Regions from separate parts of the Gordonia sp. CPCC 205515 genome, predicted to be linked through region 2. Evidence: riboswitches for the same ligand, from Rfam matches in the RefSeq annotation. Region 2 holds a riboswitch; each other region holds the start of a gene.

Region 1 (7,518 bases), on a different contig from region 2:
TGGAACGGGCCGAAGCCCAGCTCGTGGCACGCTCCGGGACAGGAACCGCGGGGTGACTCCACCCTCGGGAGACGCGCGGGGCCGTGCGACGACCTCCGGTCGGGCCGCGCAACTGCATCGCGTTCGGCGCTTCCGAACCGTCGCTGTGCAGATCCCGTACTTCCTGGTGCTGCTCGGCCTGCTGATCGCGGCCGTCCTCGTGTTGTTCGATCGCTGGCGGCGCGGCGCATTCGTGTTTGGCACCGCGCTGATTCTGGGTGCGCTCCTGCGTGCCCTGATCCCCACGTCGAGAGCGGGGTTATTGCAGGTCAGAGGCAAGTTCTTCGACGTCGCGGCGATGGCGTCGGTAGGTGCTCTGATCCTGTGGTTGGCAACCTCGATCGATCCTTTGGGCACAGATTGATTACAATAGAGACCAACGCGTGACCTTTCGGGCTCGAATCGTCGCGTAACCGACCGCTACGACACCCTGGGGGACTGCGCATCACTTCGACGTTCGGCACCGACGATTCGGCAATTCCTGACGACTTCACGTCGTTGGGTGTGTCGGCAGGCGAGGGGATGATCCACTACGTACTGCTGACGCGCGACGACGTGGGGCGCAGTGTGATCGATTCCCGAGTCATCGACGTCGACCCGCAGGACGGCCTCGAGGCCGCCGGCCGGGTCAATGCCGGAATCGATCTGATGCTGACCGCCGCCCGCGACGCGGATGTTCGCGTCGGGCCGATCGGAGTGGCTGCGCGCACCGACAAGCAACGCCGCGAGTTGGGTTCGCGCGGCGCCGGACCGCGCCGTCAGATCCAACTCGTCGCCGAGGATGAGGCGGTCGTCGAGTACCTGTCGGCGACCGGTGAGATCAGCAGATTCGGATCGGTGGTCGTCGTCGATTGTGGCGATACCGGGATGTCGCTCTACACCGTCGATCCATCCACCCGGGAGATCACCGCGTCGCAACGGTCGCGTGCACTGTCCGGACGGGCGCTGGATCGGGCGATCGTGGACGCGCTCGTCGACGGCGCGGGCACCGTCGCCCGCCGGCCCGGCCGTCGTGCCCTGCTCAGTGCCTGCCGAACCGCCAAAGAGGAAGTCACCGCCGCGATTACGGGTGCGGGGGAGTCTCCCGTCGGTTTGTCGGGTGGTGGTGGCACCGTCGTGCTGACCGCGGAGGTGATCGCCTCGGCGGCCGCCCCGATGGTTGACGAAGCGCGAAAGGTATTGGCGCGCTACATTTCCGAGAATGCTGCGCGGGACAAGCCCGCCGATGCGGTGGCCTTCGTCGGGGGGCTGGCGAATCTGTCTGCGGTACAACATATCGTCGATGACGAATCGGTGGAGACCGTGGTTCCGCCGAACCCGGAACTGGCCGCGTCGGTGGGTGCCGCCCTGATCGCGCGGGCCAAGACCACCTCGGAGACGACGACCCGGCTGGCCTTCATCGGCGGTCGACGACAACGAGAGTGGTTGTCGGCCATGCCGTTGGCGGTCATCGCCGCCATTCTCGCGGCCACGCTGATGGCCGTCTATGCGGTCAGTTCGGCGCTGACCGGGCATTCGTCTCCGGCGTCACCATCGCAGGTGCGGCCGGTGTCCTCGCCGGTGGCGGACTCTACGACGACGTCGTCGTCGACACCGCAGACCGACCGGGCCACCACCACGTACTCGCCGACCGCGGTCGTGCCGCTCCCGCCCGTGGCGCCCGAACCGGTCGCGCCGACCGAGCCGGCCCAACCCACCCTGCAGCCTCGGTGGGATGACGGACCCGGTTGGGCGACAACGGAACTACCGCCGACGCCGCAGCAGCCGACCACCTCGACGCGAACGCTGTCGCCGTATCCGCTGCCGTCGGTGCCGTGGCCGCAAGGCACCACTCCGACCATTCCGCCGGAGCTCCTGCCGCCGGGTTTCACGCCGCCCACGACGTTGCCGGTGCCGCCGCAGCAGCGGGGAGTGCCGAATCAGCCGCCGCGGCCCACGGCGCCCACCACCACGACGCCGACCCCCGACGCGGCCGGCTGAGCTATCCGGGTCGTGGAGGGAAAGGCTTTCAGCCGCGGGCGATCTCGACGGTGCGCTTGAGTAGATCACCGATCGCATCGAACTCGGTGAGGAAGCCGTCGTGGCCGTTGTCGGAGTGGATGACCTGCAGACCACCCACACAATTGCCGAGCTGTTCGGCGAGTTCGATCTGTAACCGCAACGGATACAACCGGTCCGACACGATACCGCCGACGACTGTCGGCACCTGGCAGGCATTCAACGCGGCCCGCACCCCGCCGCGGCCACGACCGACGTCGTGATGATTGAGCACCTCACTGAGCACGACGTAGCTCGCCGGGTCGAAGCGGGTGATCAGCTTGTCGGCCTGGTGCTGTAGGTAGCTGTCGATGGCGTAGCGGCCGTCACGCAGCGGTTGCTCCTCGCCCTGTGGCTCGTTGGCGAAGCGCTGATCGAGTTCGACCTCACCGCGGTAGGTCAGATGAGCAATGCGTCGGGCGACACCCATGCCGGTCGACGGCACCCGTCCGGTGCCGAAATAGTCGCCGCCCTGCCAGTCCGGGTCGGCCTTGATCGCGGCGATCTGCGTGGTCTGCGTGCCGATCTGATCCGCGGTTGCGCGTGCACCGACCGCGAGAACCAGTGAGCTGCGCACCATTTCGGGATACTCGATGGCCCATTCCAGGGCGCGGGCACCACCCATCGAACCGCCGAGGACGGCCGCCACTTCGGCGATGCCGAGCCGCTCGATCAGTGCGCGCTCGGCACGCACCTGATCGAGCACGGTGATCTGCGGGAATCGTGAACCCCAGGATCGGCCGTCGGGGTGGGGCGAACCGGGCCCGGTGGAGCCGCGGCAGCCGCCGAGCACGTTGGCCGAGATGACACACCACTCATCGGTGTCGATGGCGCAGCCGGGACCGATCAGCCCGTCCCACCACCCGGCCGACGGATAGCCGTCGCCGGCCGGGCCGGTCACGTGGGAATCGCCGGTGAGCGCATGCAGAGTCAGCATGACGTTGTCCCGCGTCGGCGACAAGGCGCCCCAGCGTTGGAACGCCAGCGTCACGTCGTCGATCACCTCGCCGTTGTCGAGTGAGACCGAGCCGATGTCGACGCGCATCATCTCCCCATCCGGGAGTTGCTCCCAGTCGGGACGATCAGCGGTCTGGATCCTCGTTTCGATACTCACTGACACAATTCACTCACTCTGCGATGCACCTCATTCACCGTGCTTGGGGGTTACCGGACTGTCGTGGACTCTGCGTCGTTGGTCATCGGGCCGCGGCGAAGCCCTGGTCGAGGTCGGCCAGAATGTCGTCGATGCCCTCGATTCCGACGGCCAGGCGGACCAGACCCGGGCTGACCCCGGCGGCGACCTGCTCCTCGGGGGTCAGCTGGCTGTGTGTGGTCGACGCCGGGTGGATCACCAGCGACCGCACGTCACCGATGTTGGCAACGTGGCTGTGCAAGGTGAGCCCCTCGACGAAGCGCTTGCCGGCGTCGACGCCGCCCGCGATCTCGAAGCCGATGATCGCGCCCTGCCCCTTGGGCAGCAGTTGCTGTCCGCGGTCATACCACGGCGAGCTGGTCAGTCCCGCGTAGGCGACCGACTCCACCTGGGCGTGATCGTTCAGGTACGCCGCGACGCGCTGTGCGTTCGCGACGTGTCGTTCGACCCGCAGGCTCAGCGTCTCGAGACCCTGTGCCAGCAGGAAGGCGTTGAACGGAGAGATCGCGGCACCGGTGTCGCGCAGCCACTGCACCCGGGCCTTGAGTGCGTATGCCGGCGCGCCGAGATCTGCGAACACAGCTCCGTGATAGCTCGGGTCCGGGGTGGTGAAACCGGGGAAGAGATCCTTGCCGTCGCGCTGTCCACGCCAGTCGAAGGTGCCGCCGTCGACGATCGCACCACCGATCGCAGTGCCGTGGCCGCCGATGTACTTGGTCGCCGAGTGCACGACGATGTCGGCGCCGTGGGCCAGCGGGTTCAGCAGGTACGGCGTGGCGACGGTGTTGTCGACGATCAGCGGCAGTCCGTTGCGGTGGGCGACCTCGGCGATGCCGGGGATGTCGAGGATCTCGTTGTTGGGGTTGGAGATCGACTCGCCGTAGAGCGCGCGGGTGTTGTCGCGGATGGCGGCCTGCCACGACGCCGGATCCTCCGGATCGTCGACGAAGCTGACCTCGACGCCGAGCTTGGGCAGCGTGTAGTGGAACAGGTTGAACGTGCCGCCATAGAGGCGCGGGCTGGACACCACATGCCCGCCGGCCTCGACGATGTTGAGGATCGCGTACGTCTCGGCCGCCTGCCCGGACGCGACCAGCAGCGCGGCGACGCCGCCCTCGAGAGCCGCGAGGCGTTGCTCGACCGCGTCCTGGGTCGGGTTCATGATGCGGGTGTAGATGTTGCCCGGCTCGGCGAGGCCGAACAGGTTGGCCGCGTGCTGGGTGTCGTTGAAGGTGTACGACGTGGTCTGGTAGATCGGCAGGGCCCGCGCATTGGTGGAGGCGTCGGCGGTCTGGCCCGCATGGATCTGCTTGGTTTCGAAGCTCCAGCTGTCGGCGGGATTGGTGACGTCGGTGGCGTCGGACATGACTATGTTGATCACTTTCTACGGTCGGCAGGATGCATTGACCCTGGTGGGGTCCGACCTTCGGACCCGCGCTTGCCGGGAAACACGACAGTGTTTCTCAACCCGGTCATCACCCGGAGCACCCCACCGCGGTTGGAGGGTTGCCGATCAGCAAGCCGGGGCTTCACGCTGATGCTCATGACCTGGCGTCAAGGATATAACACGCTCGAAACGGACTGGGAATGGTCTCGCGCGCACTGATTCGAACCCGTGACGCTGCCGGTCAGCGCAACTGAGAGCGGTTGCGGTCCATCACCTTTTGCCGATTCGCTTCGAGCTTGTCCCACTCCGGCCGGCGGGCCGCGGACAGCCGGGCCTCGACATCGAGGATTCGGCCCGGGCCGGTATCCCACCCCGCGGTGTACATGTGTTTGAGCGAGGCCGTCACGTCTCCCGGTGCATCGGACACCCGTGCGGCGAGGTCGAGTGCGTGCGGGATCAACCGGTCGTGCTCGACGACCTCGGTCACCAGCCCGATCCGCAGGGCCAGCTCGGCGTCGACGATCTCACTGGCGAAGGACATCCGGCGCGCCCACGCGGTACCCACCCGATCGGGGAGCCGCGCGGTCAGGCCGCCGCCGGGGAGCACGCCGACGCGGGCGTGGGTGTCGCCGAACAGCGCGCGGTCCCCGGCGATCAGGAAGTCGCAGCCGAGTGCGATCTCGAGGCCGCCCGTGATGGCCGGACCATTGATCGCACCGATCACCGGCGTCGCGAGTTCACCGACCAGCCGAATGCAGTCGTCGTCGGCGAACAGTTGCAGATAGTCGGGACCGTCGGCGGCCAGCGCACGCAGGTCCAGGCCGGCGCAGAACGCCGGGTCGGTACCGGTCAGCACGATCGCGCGCACCTGCGGGTCGGCGTCCAGGGATCGCAGCGTGGTGCTCAACGCGGTGATCAACTCGGGGCTCAACGAGTTGCGCGCGTCGGGACGGTTGAGCGTCACCAGCGCCACGGTGTCGTGGTTGGTGACCAGTAGGACCTCACTCATCGGACTGTCTCCTCCAATTGTGTTGCGCGATAAGGGATAGCTTAGCGATCCTAAGCACATCGCAAGTGCCCAAGTTCGCATTGCCTTTCCTGAATTCGGGCTAGTATTCGATGCGTTCCACGGGTGCGAGACGCGGCTCACACCCGACCCCTGAGTGGGAGGCACGGACGATGGCGCACCGGTTTCGCGGACGAACCCAGGCAGTGATGCTGCTACTGAGCGGCGCGGTGCTGACCGTCGCGCTCGCCGTGGGCCAGACCTTCGGATCGGGCGTGGCCCGTGCCGATGATTCATTGCCAACCGGATGCGAAGGGCCTGGCCGGGTGTTTTTGGTCGGCGGGACCTGGGACACCTCCGGCGCGTCGGTCGTCGGGATCGGTCAGCGGTACCAGGGGACGTTTCCGCCCGGTGCCAGTCCACCCCCGGAAGGCGCCTACACCACCGAGGTCATCGACTACCCGGCGTCGATCTGGCCGCTCGGCGCCTTCGGCTTCGATGACAGCCAATCGCAGGGGGACGAGGCCATCCTCGCGGCGGTCTCCTCGTACCAGTCGACGTGCGGCACCGATAAGGAGGTCGTCATCGCCGGGTACTCGCAGGGTGCAGGTGTCGTCGGCGACGCCCTGACCGACATCGGTAACGGCACCACCGGCGAATACCGGATCGACCCGACCAACGTCTCCGGCGAGCTGTACTCCGATCCGCGCCAGGCCGGAACCCTGTGGGGGCGCGGCGTCGAACTCGTTCTCGTCGGCGTCATCCCGGGCCTGACGATGGCCGGCGCACGGACCGACGCCGATTTCGGCGGTATCCCGGTCACGACCTACTGCATTGCCGGTGATCCGATCTGCGATCTGCCGGACCTGCTGCACGATCCGGTCGGCGCGGTCGACGGACTGCTCGGCTACTGGGTCAAGCACGGGCTCTACCCCTTCTACATGTACCTGTCGTCATCGGTGGAGAGCTGGAACATGTACGGCGCCGACCGCACGTTGACCTGCACTCCGGCGGGCAACGTCACCACCTGTGTCGTGGATTCCCCGTCGTCGACGGCGATCCTCACCCAGCGGTTCGTCGACGCAATCGGTCTGAATTGGACGGTCCCCGATCTGATGCAGTACCGGTTCACCGTGCCCGACATCCTCGGCATCACCCTGGCCGATTTCCAGCCGCCGATCAGTTGGGCGATGGGATGGTTCCCCCAGCTACCGAACCTCGGGTATGGCGGCGTGCTGCCTGATTTCCGTGCCTTTGAGGACGTTGCGCGTGGCGTGCTGACCTTGGATCCGGAACTCTTCCGCAACGGCGTCACCGTGCTCGCAGCCAGTGCCAAGAGCGTTGTGCTGATGCCGGTCAACTTTGGTGGGTACTGGCTCTATCGCGTGGTCGGCGTCGACCCGAACCCCTTCGCCGGACCCGCGTACCGCCCGTCCTGGGAAGCCCTCAAGGACTGGTTCTCCTCGCTCGACCCGCAGGCGTCGACCGGAACGCTCGCGGCCGCCCCGGCCGCCCCGGCCTCCCGGGCGGCGGTCGCGGCCGAATCGTCCATCGCTGACGAACCTGCGGAAAGCGTTGTCGCCGAATCGGATTCGGGGTCGGTCGGCGATGGTTCCGGCGTCGAACCGTCGACCGCCGCCGCCGTCACGCCCGAGTCCACCGACAACTATGCCGGCGCGACGACCGAGGGGTCGGGGACCGGCGACACCGCGACCGCCACGCCGGGCAGCACGACAGGCACTGCCACGGGCCCGGAGACTGCTTCGCCGGGGTCAACCGGCGACACCAGCGGAACAACCGGGGACACTGGGACGACCGACGACTCGGGGACCGATGGCACGGGGACGGCCGAGGGCACGGGGACCGGCGACCCCACAGGGACGACGGAGGACGCCG
Region 2 (7,518 bases):
GAAATCCGACCGTGCGGATGTTCGAGGAGCGGCTGCGTCAACTCGAGGGTGCCGAAGCCTGTTTTGCCACCGCCAGCGGCATGGCCGCGGTCTTCGTTGCGCTCGGTGCGCTGCTCAAGACCGGTGACCGGCTGGTCGCGGCCCGCAGCCTGTTCGGCTCGTGCTTCGTCGTCTGCAACGAGATCCTGCCTCGCTGGGGTGTGGAGACCGTGTTTGTCGACGGCGAGGATCTCGACCAGTGGGAGCAGGCGCTCTCGGTGCCGACGACCGCCGTGTTCTTCGAGACGCCGTCGAACCCGATGCAGAGTCTCGTCGACGTCGTCAAGGTCTCCGAGATGGCGCATGCAGCAGGCGCTCAGGTGGTGCTGGACAACGTCTTTGCCACGCCGCTGCTGCAGCAGGGCCTCGATATGGGCGCCGACGTGATCGTCTACTCGGGCACCAAACACATCGACGGGCAGGGGCGCGTCATGGGCGGCGCCGTCCTGGGTACCAAGGATTACATCGACGGCCCGGTGCAGACCCTGATGCGTCACACCGGACCGGCGTTGAGTCCGTTCAACGCATGGACGATGCTCAAAGGACTTGAGACCATGCGGCTGCGCGTCGACGCGTCGGTGGCCTCTGCGCAGCGGATCGCCGAGTTCCTGGAGCAGGATTCCCGTACCGGCTGGGTGAAATATCCGTTCCTGCAATCACATCCGCAGTACGAGCTGGCCAGGTCGCAGATGTCGGGTGGTGGCACGGTCGTCACCTTCGAGCTCGCCGACCGCGGCGGTGTCGACGGCAAGAAGCGTGCCTTCGAGGTGCTCAACGGTCTGCAGGTCATCGACATCAGCAACAACCTCGGTGACTCCAAGTCGCTGATCACGCACCCGGCGACCACGACGCACCGCGCGATGGGTCCCGAGGGTCGTGCGGCAATCGGTTTGGGCGACTCCGTGGTTCGGCTGTCGGTGGGCCTCGAGGGCATCGACGATCTGCTCACCGACCTGGATCGGGCGCTGGGCTGATACCCGGCTAGCCGTTGCGATCCTCGTAGGCTCGGCGGATCGCGGCCGGGATGCGTCCCTTTGTGGGAACCTCGAGGCCTGCGGCGCGCGCCCACTCCCGGATCTCGGCGGCCGTCGCGGCCGGGCCCGCGAGATCGGCCACGACGACATCGGTGCGTTGGTTGAGCTGCCACTCGTGACGTGCAGCGCCGAGCCACCGGTAGGTCCACTCCTCGGCCAGTTTCCGGTTGTCGCAGAACACGATCGGGACCATCGGGAATCGCACCTGCGCCTCGGCCAGGGCCTCGGCGAGCGACGCCCCGGCGACGTATTCGCGTTTGAAGACGGCGCTGTACGCGGATTCGACGACGACCGCCGCGCGATTGCAGGCGGCGAGATCCGCGAGTTGATAGGTCAGTTTTCCGGACAGCAAACCACCTGAGAGATCGTCGATGGACTTACGTTCGACCGTCGCGATCACGGTGTCGTCGTCGACGATCGCGTAGTCGCCTGCGGCAAGGCGGCGTCGCACCGTGGTGGCCTGCTGGTGGCCAAAGGTGTACGCGTATTTCTCGCCCGAGTCGACGACGATCTCGATGGACTGCCCATGTGCCCGCGCCGTCGGCAACGCCACATTCGGCCGGGCCTGCTTGGTGGTTCGGCGGGACTGCCAGAAGATCATCTCCCGGCCGCGGGCACGTGTGAGCACGAACTGTGACCGGTTCTCCCGGGCCCTGTCGATGACCAGGTCGATGGCTGCGCCACGCCGCGACACCGACCGCACCGGGAGTTGTTCGACGATCTCGGCATCGCGTGGCCACTCGGTCGCCCGGTGGCAGTAGACCTTGCTGGTTCGTGGCCACGTGTCCCGGACTTTCAGGATGATCCCATTGGGACCCAACGGGATCCGAACCAGATACGGGAGCGTAGACCCCTCCTCCGGATTGTGTGCGATCAGGAAGTCGTCGGGCATGGTCGACGTCAGTCGGCGATACCGAGCGCGTTGAGCACGGTGCGGAGTTTGGCGGTGGTCTCGTCGAGCTCGGCCTGCGGATCCGATTGCGCGACAATCCCTCCGCCCGCCCAGGTGCGCAGCGACCGCCGATCGGCGCCGAGCTGGAGGCAGCGGATGGTCACCATCCACTCACCGTCGCCCGCCTGATCGCACCAGCCGACTGTACCCGCATAGAGGCCACGGTCCCCCTCGATATCGGTGATGAACTGTGCCGCAGCATCACTCGGTGTGCCGCAGACGGCGGGGGTGGGCGACAGCAACAGCGCGAGATCCAGTGCGGTGACGGAGTCGTCTTGCAGCACACCGCGGATCGGTGTGGCCAGATGCCAGATCTCGCCGGTGGCACGGACCTCCGGTGTCGCCGGGGCATCCAGCTCGCGGCACAGCGGAATCAGTCGGTCGCGCAGATAATCCACCACAAAGGCGTGCTCGGCAAGATCCTTCGTCGAGGTGCGTAACGTCTCCGCCGCTGCCTGATCGGCCGCCGGATCGGCGGCCCGCGGCAGCGAACCCGCATACGGCTGGCAGGTCACGACGCGACCTTCCTTGCGCAACAACACCTCTGGGCTCGATCCCAGCAACCACGAGGCGTCACCCCACACTGCGCCGACATCAACGGCGAAAGCGTTGTGCTCGGCGTTGCCGTGCGCCAAGGCGTCGACGAGAGAGTCGACCTCTACATCGGGCTCGACGGTCAGATCGACCGCACGCGCCAGCACGACCTTGTCCAGGCCGCCGTCGGCGATCGCCTTGATGGCGCGGCCGACGCGATCGCGATGCTCGGTCCGCTCCGGTGAGAACGATCGCGACGTCACGGTGTGCGGACGCGCCGACGATCCCGGCACCGGGGCCGACGATCGCACCAGCGAGGCCGGCGCGACCAGGGCGCTGCGGCCGGCGCGGTCGAAGCCGATGGCACCGGTGATGGCGTCCACGGAGTGTGAGCGCAGGGCGTCGGCGGCGGCGTAGGCGTCGGTGAATGTCGTGCCGGCTCCGGTCGCACGCACAGTGCCGTGCGGGCGGGACAGGATGAAGACGTTCGCCTCCCCGGCGGTGTGGTCGGCAGCAGTCACGGTCATGGCTCCTACCGTACCGGGAGCAAGTGAGGGTACCCTCACCGGACTTTCGCGCACGGTGAGTGAAAATTGACACTCCTCGGCTCGATGGGCCAATCTTGGTGCAGGTCATGAGTGCCAGTGACAAGCCCCGGCTCGCTGGTCGGCAACCCTCCTCCGTGGTGGGGTGCTCCGGGTGACGACCTGGCCGTCGGTCGACCGACCACGGCAAGTGCGGATTCCTCAGGAGTATTGCCATGACTGCTGTCCTCTCGGCGCCCAGCGCCGTCACCTGCGACGATGTCGCCGTTGTACGTCCGGCCGCCCCGGCCATCGCGCCCCTCGCCGACGTGGCCGGTGCGACCGCACAGGTGCCGCTGTGCACCGGCGACACGGTGCGGTACGCGAACCTCGACTACGCGGCGAGCGCACCCGCCCTGACCGCGGTCGCGGCAGCGGTGACCGACGCGCTGACCGGTTACGCCAGCGTGCATCGCGGCGCCGGCCACCTCTCGCAGGTCACCACGCGACGCTACGAGCAGGCCCGCGAGACGGTGCGGGCCTTCGTCCGCGCCCGCACCGATGACGCGGTGGTCTTCACCCGCGGCACCACCGACTCGATCAACCTCGCCGCCCACATCACCGACGGTGACGTCGTGGTCCTCGATATCGAACACCACGCCAACCTGCTGCCGTGGTGCGCGCCGCGGCCCGATGGCTCCAGTCGGGCACGGATCGTGCGCGCCGCCGACACCATCGAGGACACCCTTGTCGCGCTGGAGGCCGAACTCGCGTCCGCGCCCGCCGCGCTGCTCGCGGTGACCGCGGCCTCCAACGTCACCGGCGAGGTGTTGCCGATCAGCCGGCTCGCCTCGATCGCGCATCGGCACGGCGCCCGCATCCTCGTCGACGCCGCGCAGCTCGTCGCGCATCGGCCGATCTCAGTGGTCAGTCACGGCATCGACTACCTGGTGTTCTCCGGCCACAAGGTCTACGCGCCGTTCGGTGCCGGCGTGCTCATCGGCCGTGCCGACTGGCTCGACGCGGCCGCACCGTATCTCGCCGGTGGCGGCGCCACCGCCGAGGTGGGCGTCGAATCCGATGGCTGCACCGACGTGCGCTGGCACACCGGGGCTGCGCGGCACGAGGCGGGTTCACCGAATGTGTTGGGTGCCATCGCGATCGCCGCGGCTTGCGACGAGCTCACGCGCGTCGGATTCGAATCGATCGGTGCGCACGAGGAGATCCTGCGGGCCTGCCTCGACGACGGGCTGTCGGGAGTCGACGCCGTCACCGCATTGCGCATCTTCACCGACTCCACCGATCGGGTCGGGATCGCCGGATTCGCCGTCGCCGGCCATCAGCCCCGTGCAGTGGCCGAATTCCTCAGTGACAGCGCGGGAATCGGGGTCCGGGACGGCAAGTTCTGCGCGCATCCACTGCTGAACCGCCTCGGGTACCGCGACGGTGCCGTGCGGGCCAGCTTTGGTGTCGGGACCGGTTCGGAGGACATCGATCGGCTCGTCGGCGCACTGACTCACTTGACCACGAAAGCGAGGATCGAATGACCGTCGAGTACCTGGCACCCACCGCCACCATCAGCATCGGCCGTCCGGCGCTGCAGGTGGCGATCGCGGGTGATCCAGCGGCGCAATCCTTTCCGATCGTCGTGCGGCGCTCGACGCTGCGCGAGGCCCAACGCGCCCGGTCGCTACTGCGCGCCGGCACCCACGATCCGGTGAATTTTGTTGTGGCGCTGGAGATCGAAGCGGCCATCGCGCCACATCCGGCGTCCGCGCGGGCCGCTGCGGCCCACGTCGTCGACGACGACTCGGACACCATCCGCTACGTCGGCACCGCGCGCGGACTGGTCTCGCTGATCCGCGACATCTACGCCGCCGAGGTCGCCGACGCGGTGATCGTCGTGCCGATCGACGGTTCGGCGACCGCCGCGCGAGTGCGCGAGCTGGTGATGCCGGAAGTGGTTGGGGTGCGGCGTCGGGTGGCGTGACGCTCGTCCCTCAGGCCTCGCCGCGCTCCCACTGTTCGAGGAGTGCGGCCTCGGCGTCGTCGGTGAGGGTGCCGTAGAGCTTGAAGCGCGCCATGCCGCCGTCGGGATAGATGTCCATGCGCGCCTCGGTCATCGGGCGGTCCGGATCGAGGACGAACCGATGCCGGGTGTCGGGCTGTAAGTCGGTGCGCGGCAACACGTCGAACCAGTCGCCGTCCTCGCCGTCGCGACCGCGGACGGTCGCCGAACCGGGGGAGTTGCCGAGGAACCAGCTGGTGTCGAGTTCGACGAGGCTCACCCGGCCGCGACCCGCGAGACGTACCTGGACCCAGTCGTTGCCGTCGTCGCGGCGGCGGGAGGTCTCCCATCCCTCGCCCATGTTGCGTGCTCGGCCGGGCATCAGCAGATTGTTGGGCGAGCTGTAGAACATGTTGGAGCAGGCGGTGATCAGCCCGCCGTTCTCCAGCGCGGCCAGGTCGAAGTGGCCGTAGCGGAAGAAATGTGGGTCCGGCACGCCGCGACCATGGACGCGGAACCGCGCCACGCCCCCGTCCGGATGCATGGTCAGCCGGACGTGGGTGAAGCGATTCTTGGCGTCCACCTTGAACGGGTTGCGGGTGTCGCCGTCGACCGCTACCCGGTCCACGATGGTGACCCATTCCGTGTGGTGGACAAGCTGTTCCACCGACGCCACGCCCTCCACCGCGGCGGCCTCCACCGAGATGAACGGCGGATAGTTGCCCTTGAACCACGAGGTGTCGACCACCACGCCGTAGACGACGCCCGGTGCGCCCAGTCGGACGATCGCCTGATCGACACCGGTGGCGCGGCGTCGACGGGTTTCCCAACCGTCGTAGATCTGTCCCTTGTGACCGAAGGTGGCCGGCTGATACTGCGCCGGCGGCGTCTTGATGAGGTTCTGGGCCTCGGCGAAGAGATCGTCGTTGGTCCAGACCACCGCGCCACCCAGATCTCGCAGGGCGAGGTCGGGCATGGACGTGAAATGGGGGCGGCTGCCGGCGGGGGCGGGTGGTTGGGGAGTCACGGTTTTTGATCGTAGGTAAGGGTTTGCCTCAATTCGAATCCAAGCGCATACTTGCACCGCGCAATTAGTTGCATCATGAAACTAATTGCAAAGAGAACGTAAAGAGATGCGGGGAGAAAGGGAGGCGCCACGGTGCTCGATCAGTCGGCGGTCGACGATTTGTTCGATGTGCTTTCGCGGTACATGCGCGTCCGGGACCGGGCGGTGCACACCACGTTGCGGACCGCCGACGGCGACTTCGAAACCGCGGCATTCAAAGGCCTGTTCCATCTCGACCGGCAGCCGATGCGATCCCGCGAACTCGCCGAAAGCCTCAATGCCGATCCGTCCACGGTGAGTCGGCACGTGTCGCAGCTCGTCGACCTCGGACTGGTACGACGCGAGGCCGACCCCGACGACGGGCGCGCCACCCTGCTGGTGGTGACCGACGCAGGTCGGGCGCGGGTCGAGTCGATGCGAGCGATGCGTCGGACCGCCATGGACCAGGCCATGTCGGACTGGACCGACGACGAGTTGCACACGCTGGTGCGGCTGCTCGGCCGGTTCGTCGACGCCGCGGAAATCGTGATGGCACCCCAGTGCGCCAAGCCGACCTCTTCTCCCACAGATTTTGTGAAAGGACAGCAATGACCGAGTCATCCGCGGCCGCACACGCGGCGCACGAGGAGGTCGCGGGGGCCGGGCTGACGCATCGTCAGATCCTGACGATCCTCGGCGGCCTCATGATGGGCATGTTCCTCGCTGCCCTCGACCAGACCATCGTGTCGACAGCGATCCGCACCATCGCCGACGACCTGCAGGGCTACTCGTTGCAGGCGTGGGTCACCACCGCATACCTGGTCACGTCGACCATCGTCACGCCGCTGTACGGCAAGCTGTCCGACCTGTATGGCCGTAAACCCTTCTTCCTGCTGGCCATCTCGATCTTCATCGTCGGCTCGCTGTTGTGCAGCATCGCGACGTCGATGTACGAGCTGGCGGCGTTCCGCGCCTTCCAGGGACTCGGTGCCGGTGGTCTGTTCACCCTGGCGCTCACCACGATCGGCGACATCGTGCCGCCGCGCGAACGCGCCAAGTATCAGGGCTACTTCCTCGCGGTCTTCGGCACCTCGAGCGTGCTCGGCCCGGTCCTCGGCGGCCTGTTCGCCGGTCAAGAGACCATCCTGTGGATCGCCGGCTGGCGCTGGGTCTTCCTGGTCAACGTGCCGATCGGCATCATCGCCCTCGCCGTCGTCTACCGGGTGCTCAACTATGACCAGCAGAAGGGCACCGGCGGGCGCACCGACTATTGGGGCGCCACCGCGCTCGCGGTCGCCGTCGCACCGCTGCTCATCGTCGCCGAACAGGGCCGCGTGTGGGGCTGGACGTCCGGACTGTCGATGCTCTGCTACGCGATCGGT
Region 3 (7,518 bases), on a different contig from region 2:
CGTCGACCAAGTTGCTGATGATGGCGTTTGCACCAGCGAGACGTTCGGCCGCCGGCAGGCTGCCCAGGTGCCGAGCAGCGACCTCCGCGATGTGGCGAGTCAGCACGTGGATGTCTTCGTCACGGCCGAGGGTCGTGAACTCGGGCGCGAGTTCGGACGTTGCCAAGAGTTGCTCGAGGCGGCGCGTGACGACCGATTCGTATATCCCGGGCGCAAGAGGATCAGACACGATAGGAGTAGATCACGTGAGCCCGACAACTCAGCTGGCAGAGTCTGTTTCGTGCTAGAGAAAGTGGCATAGGGTGCGCCACGAGGCGCTGCTAGTCCGGATGGAGGTGAGAGACGTTGATCGCTTTGTGGTCGTAGCAGCGGGGTGAAGCTGGGCGGCCCGGCCCGGGGAACTGTGGGTGCGGGTGGAGAGCAGCCGCGACGAAGTCAGGGCGGTCCGGTACTGCCTGATGGGCCGTGCCAGGTGAGCGAGACGGGAAGGTGTACCAAGGAACCGGTGTCGTAAAGCCTCTTCATCGTCGACCAACTCGAACCCGGCGGAGTTGGGCTGGAGCGCGTTGCGTAACCGCTAGGGAGGTCATCATCCAGGTGACCGCTCGGGCGGGGAACTGTTGGGACGGTTATTGTGTCGGGTCCAGCAGGTCGTGGTGACTGTCTACGGGGTAGCCGCGACGAGACCGCAGGGCAGAGCCGGTACACCTCGTTCCTTGACCAGACGACAGTGAAGGTGAGAGCCACCTGCACCTCACTCCTGCGGGGATAGGCGCGTTGCCAGCCGAAGAGGGCAGGTGGGGCGAAGCAGTCGTTAGCACTCAGAGCCCGGGAAAGCCGGTCACGCGGAGAAGGACGGCAACGAGAGGTCGCAAGGCGTGACTGCAATGTCTGAAGACGCGCCGGTGATTACCGGCGCCGTCGAATGGCCCAGCACTGCTGAGGCGCACGAGGCGGTAGGATACATCGCACCGAGGTCGAACGATTCGCCGCCGACGTGGGCCTTTCGCATCCATCCGATGTGCTAATAGTGTCCGGCAATGGGCTCGCCGACTACCTCGACGATGCCGGCAGCGTCGACCCAGCCAAGGTGGCTGCTGATGTCTACGCCTTCCTGGCCGCGCGACCGGGCTCGAAGAAGCACGCACCCGCGTTCGATCCGACTAAAGGCAACGAAGGACACCGAGCAAGTCAGATTCGATGTTCGATGGCCTGATGAAGTTTCGAGCTGACTAACCGTTGTCTGAGACAACACCAGATCAACCCTGAGCCTCTGCGACGCGCCCCAAGGACCGATCCGTGATCGGTCCTTTCTGTTCGCTACGAACCGATCCGGTGCTGATGCTCAAGCCCGATCCGGCTGTCGGCTGGTACGCCGAGAACGCCCAGATCGCTCTGGCGGACCCGACCACTGACGAGCGGGTCGTCACCCCGAAGGCGGCGCTCCTCAAGCTGTGCGCGGAGGCGGTTGACGGCGCGCGCGAGACCGAGGCTGTCTGTACGACGGCCCTGAACCAGGGCTCAGACATGTTCGCCAACGGATACCTCACCGACGCCGAATAAACGGCGGGAAAATCGGACGGCGTCGGCCAACAACTTCACCTCACGGGTGCGGAAGATCCCGCCAAGAAATGCGAAAAGCTGAAATCGGCGGCTGACTGGAATGCTTATGCCGTATCGAAAGCTTCGCACAGCAAAGGCCAACGCGGACCGGCAACGTCAGCAAAAGTTTGAGCAAGCGCGTGTGAACGGTGAGCCCGGGTGGTTCGTACCCGGTATAGACGCGGATAAGAAATCCACAGCGCGACATGCTGAGCAAGAGGCGGCCATCAAGACAACCTAGTTACAGGCTTCGAAACGGAGCGCGGCGGCAAGCGACGCCCTCTCGTCTGATTAGCGTTCGTCAAACGCAGTCGAGCTGAGCCCAAGAACAGCTAGTAGGTCAATCATCAGTCGAATCGGCTGTTCACTACGCATCCAGTAGCTCGTCGAGCGTGTGTCCTCCTCGGTGGGCTGCACCTTCCCAGAACGTTCGAGTGTTGGGTTGGACATCAACAGGATTCCCGAAAGGATAGTCGAGGACCTCGCCGGACACCGCTAGCCAACGGTTGCCGCCGAGGGTGAGCACCGACATTGGATCGGGCGCTACGTCTCCCCCGGGTGGCTCTACTGGCTCAGTCGGTGGCATCACCCGATCATCCTCGCACCCGGCTGAGACGTCCGGTGCGGAAGTGTCCCGGCAGGATCAGCGACCCCACGGGGACCTTCCCTACCCACCGCGTTGACCGGGACGTAAGGCGACTGAGCCATCGCGCCAGGTTTTCAGAACCTGACTTCGCACCTAAGGCCCAGTTCAGGGGATATTTCCTGCTTCAGACTAAGGAGTTGAAACGCCTATGCGACCACGAACGCCGAGGGGTTTCGGGCCTGCAGGCCAGAGACTCTGGCGAACCGTGCTCGACGAGTACGACCTAGACAACGAACCAACCAAGATCGAGGCGCTAACGCACGCCTGCCGGGTCTCCGGCACCGTCGCCGAGTTGGACAAGGCAACCGCCAGTGAGCCGCTGACCATGCAAAGTAGCGCCGGGCAGGTGGGCAGCCATCCGCTGAAATCCGAGATCGGGTTTCAACGCGGGATACTCGCTCAGCTACTCGCACGCCTGAGCTTCGCATCCATCGAGGAGAACTGAACATGCCCAGAGGACCGCGATGTCGCAGACCAGGCAACGGAACCGCAAGCAAGCCGGGACCTGAACCCACCTGAAGCTCCGGATGGCCGTCTGCCGACCGATCTGCGGACATTCGAGGTTGTAGATACCCCCGCGATTACCAGACGCTGCGGCGGTACTTAGCCGACTGGCTCAACGAGGCCGTACCCGGCTGCGGCGACAGCCTCGCCACGCCCGTGATGACCGTCGCCGAACTTTCGGCTGCGGACTACCCGACACGCACTGACAAGAGATCCATCAGATGGCTTACGCAACGGCTAAGACCGGGTTTCCAGGACTGAGTGCTATGTCTGCGAGGTTGGGCATCGCAAAACGCCGATGCACCACAGTTTCGACCGGGTTCGTGTCATTCCCGGCAAATCTGAGACTGCCGACACGGATGACGTGACACTCGCACGTGGAATGAACTGTGGACGCAGCACGAAACAACAGCAACGGTGGTCCCACCAAGATGAGCAATTCTCTTTACGCAAGAGGCCGACTCGACGGTGATGATGCGGCGTTTGGTGTCACGGTAGCGGCTGCTCACGGTGCCTCTGCTTCAGTGTTGATTGGTGTTGATGATTGGCAGCGGCATCGATGGTGAGTCGATGCAATCCCACCAGAGTGTCGTCATCAAGCGTGCTGCTGATGTACCCGCTTGGCGAGTACGAACGCCGTCGGCAGGGCGGCCTGCCGGCACCAGTCGAACACCATGCGCTCCCGACGGGCGAGCACGTCGGCGGTGATGCCGTCCAGTCCGCCCACGACGCAGCCCTCGTAGGGGTCCATCCCTGCGTTGTACAAGCAGAGATCGAACTCTGTGGCATCGGCCCGGGCCAGTGCATCCTTGATGGTGGTCAGGTACCCGTCGGCGTTGTCCACCAGCGTCAGGTTCGAGTTGGCATGCCCCGGGTAGCGGTCGAACGGGCTGACCGACACGTCGACCTGCGTGATGCGCTCATCGTCGGCAATGAGCTGGGCGGTGCCGCCGCCACAGTGTGCGTCGAAGTCGAGGATCAGCACCGAGCGCACGTCGCCCTCGTGGAGAAGCTTCTTCGCGGCGACGACCAGGACGTTGAAGGTGCAGAATCCTGCGCCCTCGTCATAGCGCGCGTGGTGCAGTCCCGAGGACAGCGAGCCGGCCACGCCCTCCTTCAGGGCGCTGCGTGCCGCCGCCACGACGCCGCTGTTGGACGAGAGCACCATCTGCCAGAGCGCGGGGACCCAGTCGAATCCCTGCGACTCGGCGAGCCAGTCGGGGGTGCCGGTCCGCACTGCTGCCACATACTCAGGGTCATGGACGCGGGTGAGGTCGCGTACGGTCAGCGGCGTCGGTGCGGTGACCTCGACACCCTCAATAGGATCGCTGGCCAATGAGTCCGCGATCCAGCCGGACTTGCGGGTGGTGTCAAAGCCGTACGCGGCGGCAACGTAGTCGGGGTGGTAATAGAGCTTCACAGATATTGGTCTCCGTTATGTCGGTCGTGGTTGTAGGTGCGGGGGCCGACGGTCGACCCTTGCACTGGGCTCGGAGCTTGGTGCGGCTTTCGGGATCGTCTGACAGACAGCGAGATAGCCCGCGTGCTAGCGGTGCCATGACTCCTCGTGCTCGCGCGCCGCCGCCAGTGCTCTCTCCCGCCAGCCAGATTCCTTCATGTAGACGCCTTGCCGGTCCATCCACTCGCAACCGAGGCATGCCGAATGTGCGATCCATTGGACGGCGTCGAGAACAACCCCGGGATGCCGGACCGGCCACTGTGTGGGATCGGTGCCGTGGACGGCCTCGTAGTCGCGCCGTAATCCCTGACGCTGGTCCCACAGTCGGCGGGAGACGTTCATGCCCGAGGTCTCACGTTTCGATTTGTGCCATCCCGATCGTGGTGGGCCCGAGAACCGCTTGTCGTGATACGCGAGGTAACCCATGTCGTAGGCTGGCGTCGCGCGGGCGTGGTCGCTCTGAGGCGTGCGGTCGTCGGGCGATGCGGGGTCTGCCATTGTGTCCATCCGTGGTGAAGCCTCCGCGGGAGAGGCGCTCTTGTCGAAACCTGTTGGTATCGACCGCTTTCGTCATCCGAGCCACCCACGAGCGTGGGGTTGGCGCACCGTCCAGTCGGAGCTTGGCGACGATGTCTCGTGAAGCGTGGTCCAGGATACAAGGAGGCTCTGACAATTCCGGAGCATGATGACAGCGTCATCCTGCGAACCGCCCCGCATCGCCGCTGGCCGTGAATCCGGTTTTGGGTGAGCGAACATCGAAATTGCCGGCCCAAGATGTCAGACCGAGATGGTAGACATTGCACATCTGCTACCGGCGCCGACGCGCTACTCCGACGAGAAGGTAGCGCCGACGACATTGGGGTGCAAGGTTTCATGAGCGACAACAAAACGAATCAGGACTCTGGCGACGAGCCTGAGGTCGAGCCGTGGGATGCCGATCCGGTCGATCAGTTGCCCGCGGTCATCGTTCCCGGCCAGTTTGGTCTGACTCTCTGGGCGGTGCCGTACTGGACCGACGAGATGATGGCCTGGGATGTCGTGTTCACCTGGGCCGGCGGCCGCGAAGTCGAGTGGTACGAGGACATCAGCATGCGAACGGGCGGACTGTCGGTCATGTCCAGTGCACCCGTCTACGGGACTGCCTCGTGGGCGGACGGCCGGAATCTGGAGCTCACCTACAGCTCATCCGACCTCGGATTGGAGGGAGAGGACGTACTGCAAGGCGGTGCGCCCACCGTGAATGACCCAGATTCGGACGACATGATGAGTTCTCCGCAGGTCTGGGTGGACTTCGCGGAGACGATTGTAGGTTTCGTCCACGGCTTGATGTAGTACCAATCATGTTGTGGTGAAGAGCGACTCGCAAGCAGGGCACCTTCACGCCATCATTGCAGCCGGACTCAGAGGAACGCGACGCAATTATGCTGACTTATGGGAGATTCCCCATAAGTGGCCATAAGAAGCCAAAGATGGCACTAACTCCAGGTCGCAGAGTCCTTCATCCCCGCAGATCTGCCCGCCGGCGCCGACGCTCCCTCCGTCGACGCTGGCGCTCCGACCGCGGCCATTCGACAGCGTGACAGATCGGACAGCAGCACACACGGGTGCCGGTGTAGCGCAGTTCGCGATAACACTGCGTCGTACCGTAGGTGAATGCGCAGCCGTCAGCGATGGGCGGCAGGTCACAGGGGCCGCCAGTGTGATCGTGGACCTCGGACCATTCGAGGTCATGATGCGCGAGCTTGACCCAGAGGGGTTTCGTCTTGTCGGTGTGGGACATGGTGTCTCCAGCGGTATCTCGCTCCGGTGGCGAGTAGAACGACGTTACTACTGTTCGCCGCCACATGCACGCGATATTTGCGGTGGCCTCACCCCACCCGCCCGACCTCATCCAATCCGCGCCGAATCTTCTCCTCCACCTCGGCGGCAATCTCCCGATGCCGTTGCGCCGCTTCTTCATCCCCGATCAATTCGGCCAGCTCCGCGAGCACCACATCCATCGGCCCGAATGCCACACTGCCGGAGTTGAGTCCGGCGACCGTGCCGGAGAAGCCGACGAGCTCGGCGTAGAGTTCGCGGCCCTCCTCGACCAGCCCCAGCCGGGCCAGGCCGCGGGCGTGAAAGGCCTCCATCGCGGTCCAGTAGTAGTCGCGGATGGACGGCGGTTTCAGTTCGGCGATGACGTGGGCCTCGGTGACGCGTCCGGCGTCGAGCAGTCCGTTGACGTAGACCCACCCGACCCGGGCCGGCACCCGCCGGTAGAGCTCCAGCAGTTCGTCGATGATGTGCGCAAACGACCCCCGGTACCACGACACGACGAACTCGCCGATCAGGCCGATGTCGGCCCCGTTGGGCAGTCCGGCGGCGCGCAGGTTGGCGGCCACCGTGTCATAGATGGCCGACGCCGTATCCAGGTTTCCCCGAAGGGCTTCCAGCACGGCGGTGAACGTGGACAGCACCACCACCAGCTCGCCGACCCGGCCGCTGCTGGCCTTCTGTAGTCCCCGGCTCATCTCGGCCGCCGCACCGGGTAGATCGGTTTCCGCGAGACGTGCCTGGAACAGTCCCCAGTGGGCGGCCGCCTGGTAGGGGAGACTCTCCAATTCTTCAGCGGCGCTGAGTGACTCGGCGGCAATCCGCGGAAGCTCGAACCGCATGTCCGGGCCGAGCGAGGTGAACACCCGGGCGTTGAGAGCCGCGCACAGCAACTCCTGGTCGCCGATCCCGCGTGCCAGCTCGACGGCTTCGGCCGAGTAGGCGACCGCACGATCCTGGTCGTTGCCCTCGAATTCCAGCGTCGCGGTGACCAGAAGTCGAGCCCGGTCAATTCCTGTTGTGGTGGGCAGCATGTCGAGGACCACCGGAGCCATCACCGGGTCGGCGCCACCCTGCGGGCGGGTCGTCCAGACGTGCGGGGTGCGCCAGCAGGTCAGGACGTTAAGGATGACGTCGTGGTCGCCGAGTGCCCTGGCCAACGTGAGAGCCTCATTGCGTTGTGTGCGCGCCTCGTTGACATCGCCCTTGTAGGCCAGCGCGGTGACGAGATTGCGCATCGCATCGATGAGTGCGATGCGGTCGGCGGTCGCAGCGCCGACGTGATCGTGGCCGGCCATCCGATGCAGGTCGACACTGGCCTGCCACAGCGACGCCGAGTCGGCCTTGAGTTCGGTGGCGAAGCGTTGGCGGGCGACCGGTTCCACCACTCCCAGGGCCTCGACCGCGGTGGAGGTCGACGCGCCGAGTGCCGCATGGTGGGCCAGCTCGTCCGCATTGTGGTGCGGGCGTGCACGCAGGATCTGCAAAGTCT

What was found. A riboswitch is a leader RNA that binds a small molecule or an ion and turns the genes downstream of it on or off. The one in region 2 is predicted to bind S-adenosylmethionine.
Region 1: it holds a riboswitch for S-adenosylmethionine, as region 2 does, so the genes downstream of both, AAFP30_RS19955 (bifunctional o-acetylhomoserine/o-acetylserine sulfhydrylase) here and AAFP30_RS27315 (aminotransferase class V-fold PLP-dependent enzyme) in region 2, are expected to answer to the same signal.
Region 3: it holds a riboswitch for S-adenosylmethionine, as region 2 does, so the genes downstream of both, AAFP30_RS05830 (hypothetical protein) here and AAFP30_RS27315 (aminotransferase class V-fold PLP-dependent enzyme) in region 2, are expected to answer to the same signal.

Annotation. Positions count from the first base shown of each region.
Region 1 is NZ_JBCLVJ010000013.1:235-7,752, reverse strand. It holds gene AAFP30_RS19975 (bifunctional methylenetetrahydrofolate dehydrogenase/methenyltetrahydrofolate cyclohydrolase) at 1-56, shown strand, start outside; gene AAFP30_RS19970 (DUF3017 domain-containing protein) at 113-403, shown strand; gene AAFP30_RS19965 (hypothetical protein) at 562-2,019, shown strand; gene metX (homoserine O-acetyltransferase MetX) at 2,048-3,196, opposite strand; gene AAFP30_RS19955 (bifunctional o-acetylhomoserine/o-acetylserine sulfhydrylase) at 3,273-4,595, opposite strand; SAM riboswitch class IV at 4,659-4,778, opposite strand; gene AAFP30_RS19950 (enoyl-CoA hydratase) at 4,858-5,625, opposite strand; gene AAFP30_RS19945 (PE-PPE domain-containing protein) at 5,832-7,518, shown strand, end outside.
Region 2 is NZ_JBCLVJ010000023.1:41,385-48,902, forward strand. It holds gene AAFP30_RS27300 (O-succinylhomoserine sulfhydrylase) at 1-1,013, shown strand, start outside; gene AAFP30_RS27305 (ERCC4 domain-containing protein) at 1,021-1,965, opposite strand; gene AAFP30_RS27310 (isochorismate synthase) at 1,974-3,086, opposite strand; SAM riboswitch class IV at 3,190-3,303, shown strand; gene AAFP30_RS27315 (aminotransferase class V-fold PLP-dependent enzyme) at 3,320-4,630, shown strand; gene AAFP30_RS27320 (hypothetical protein) at 4,627-5,073, shown strand; gene alc (allantoicase) at 5,084-6,067, opposite strand; gene AAFP30_RS27330 (MarR family winged helix-turn-helix transcriptional regulator) at 6,302-6,748, shown strand; gene AAFP30_RS27335 (MDR family MFS transporter) at 6,745-7,518, shown strand, end outside.
Region 3 is NZ_JBCLVJ010000004.1:131,499-139,016, forward strand. It holds gene AAFP30_RS05805 (DUF3427 domain-containing protein) at 1-229, opposite strand, end outside; gene AAFP30_RS05810 (hypothetical protein) at 1,031-1,216, shown strand; gene AAFP30_RS05815 (hypothetical protein) at 1,300-1,563, shown strand; gene AAFP30_RS05820 (hypothetical protein) at 2,454-2,693, shown strand; gene AAFP30_RS05825 (hypothetical protein) at 3,348-4,172, opposite strand; gene AAFP30_RS05830 (hypothetical protein) at 4,299-4,709, opposite strand; SAM riboswitch class IV at 4,741-4,853, opposite strand; gene AAFP30_RS05835 (hypothetical protein) at 5,085-5,543, shown strand; gene AAFP30_RS05840 (BTAD domain-containing putative transcriptional regulator) at 6,080-7,518, opposite strand, start outside.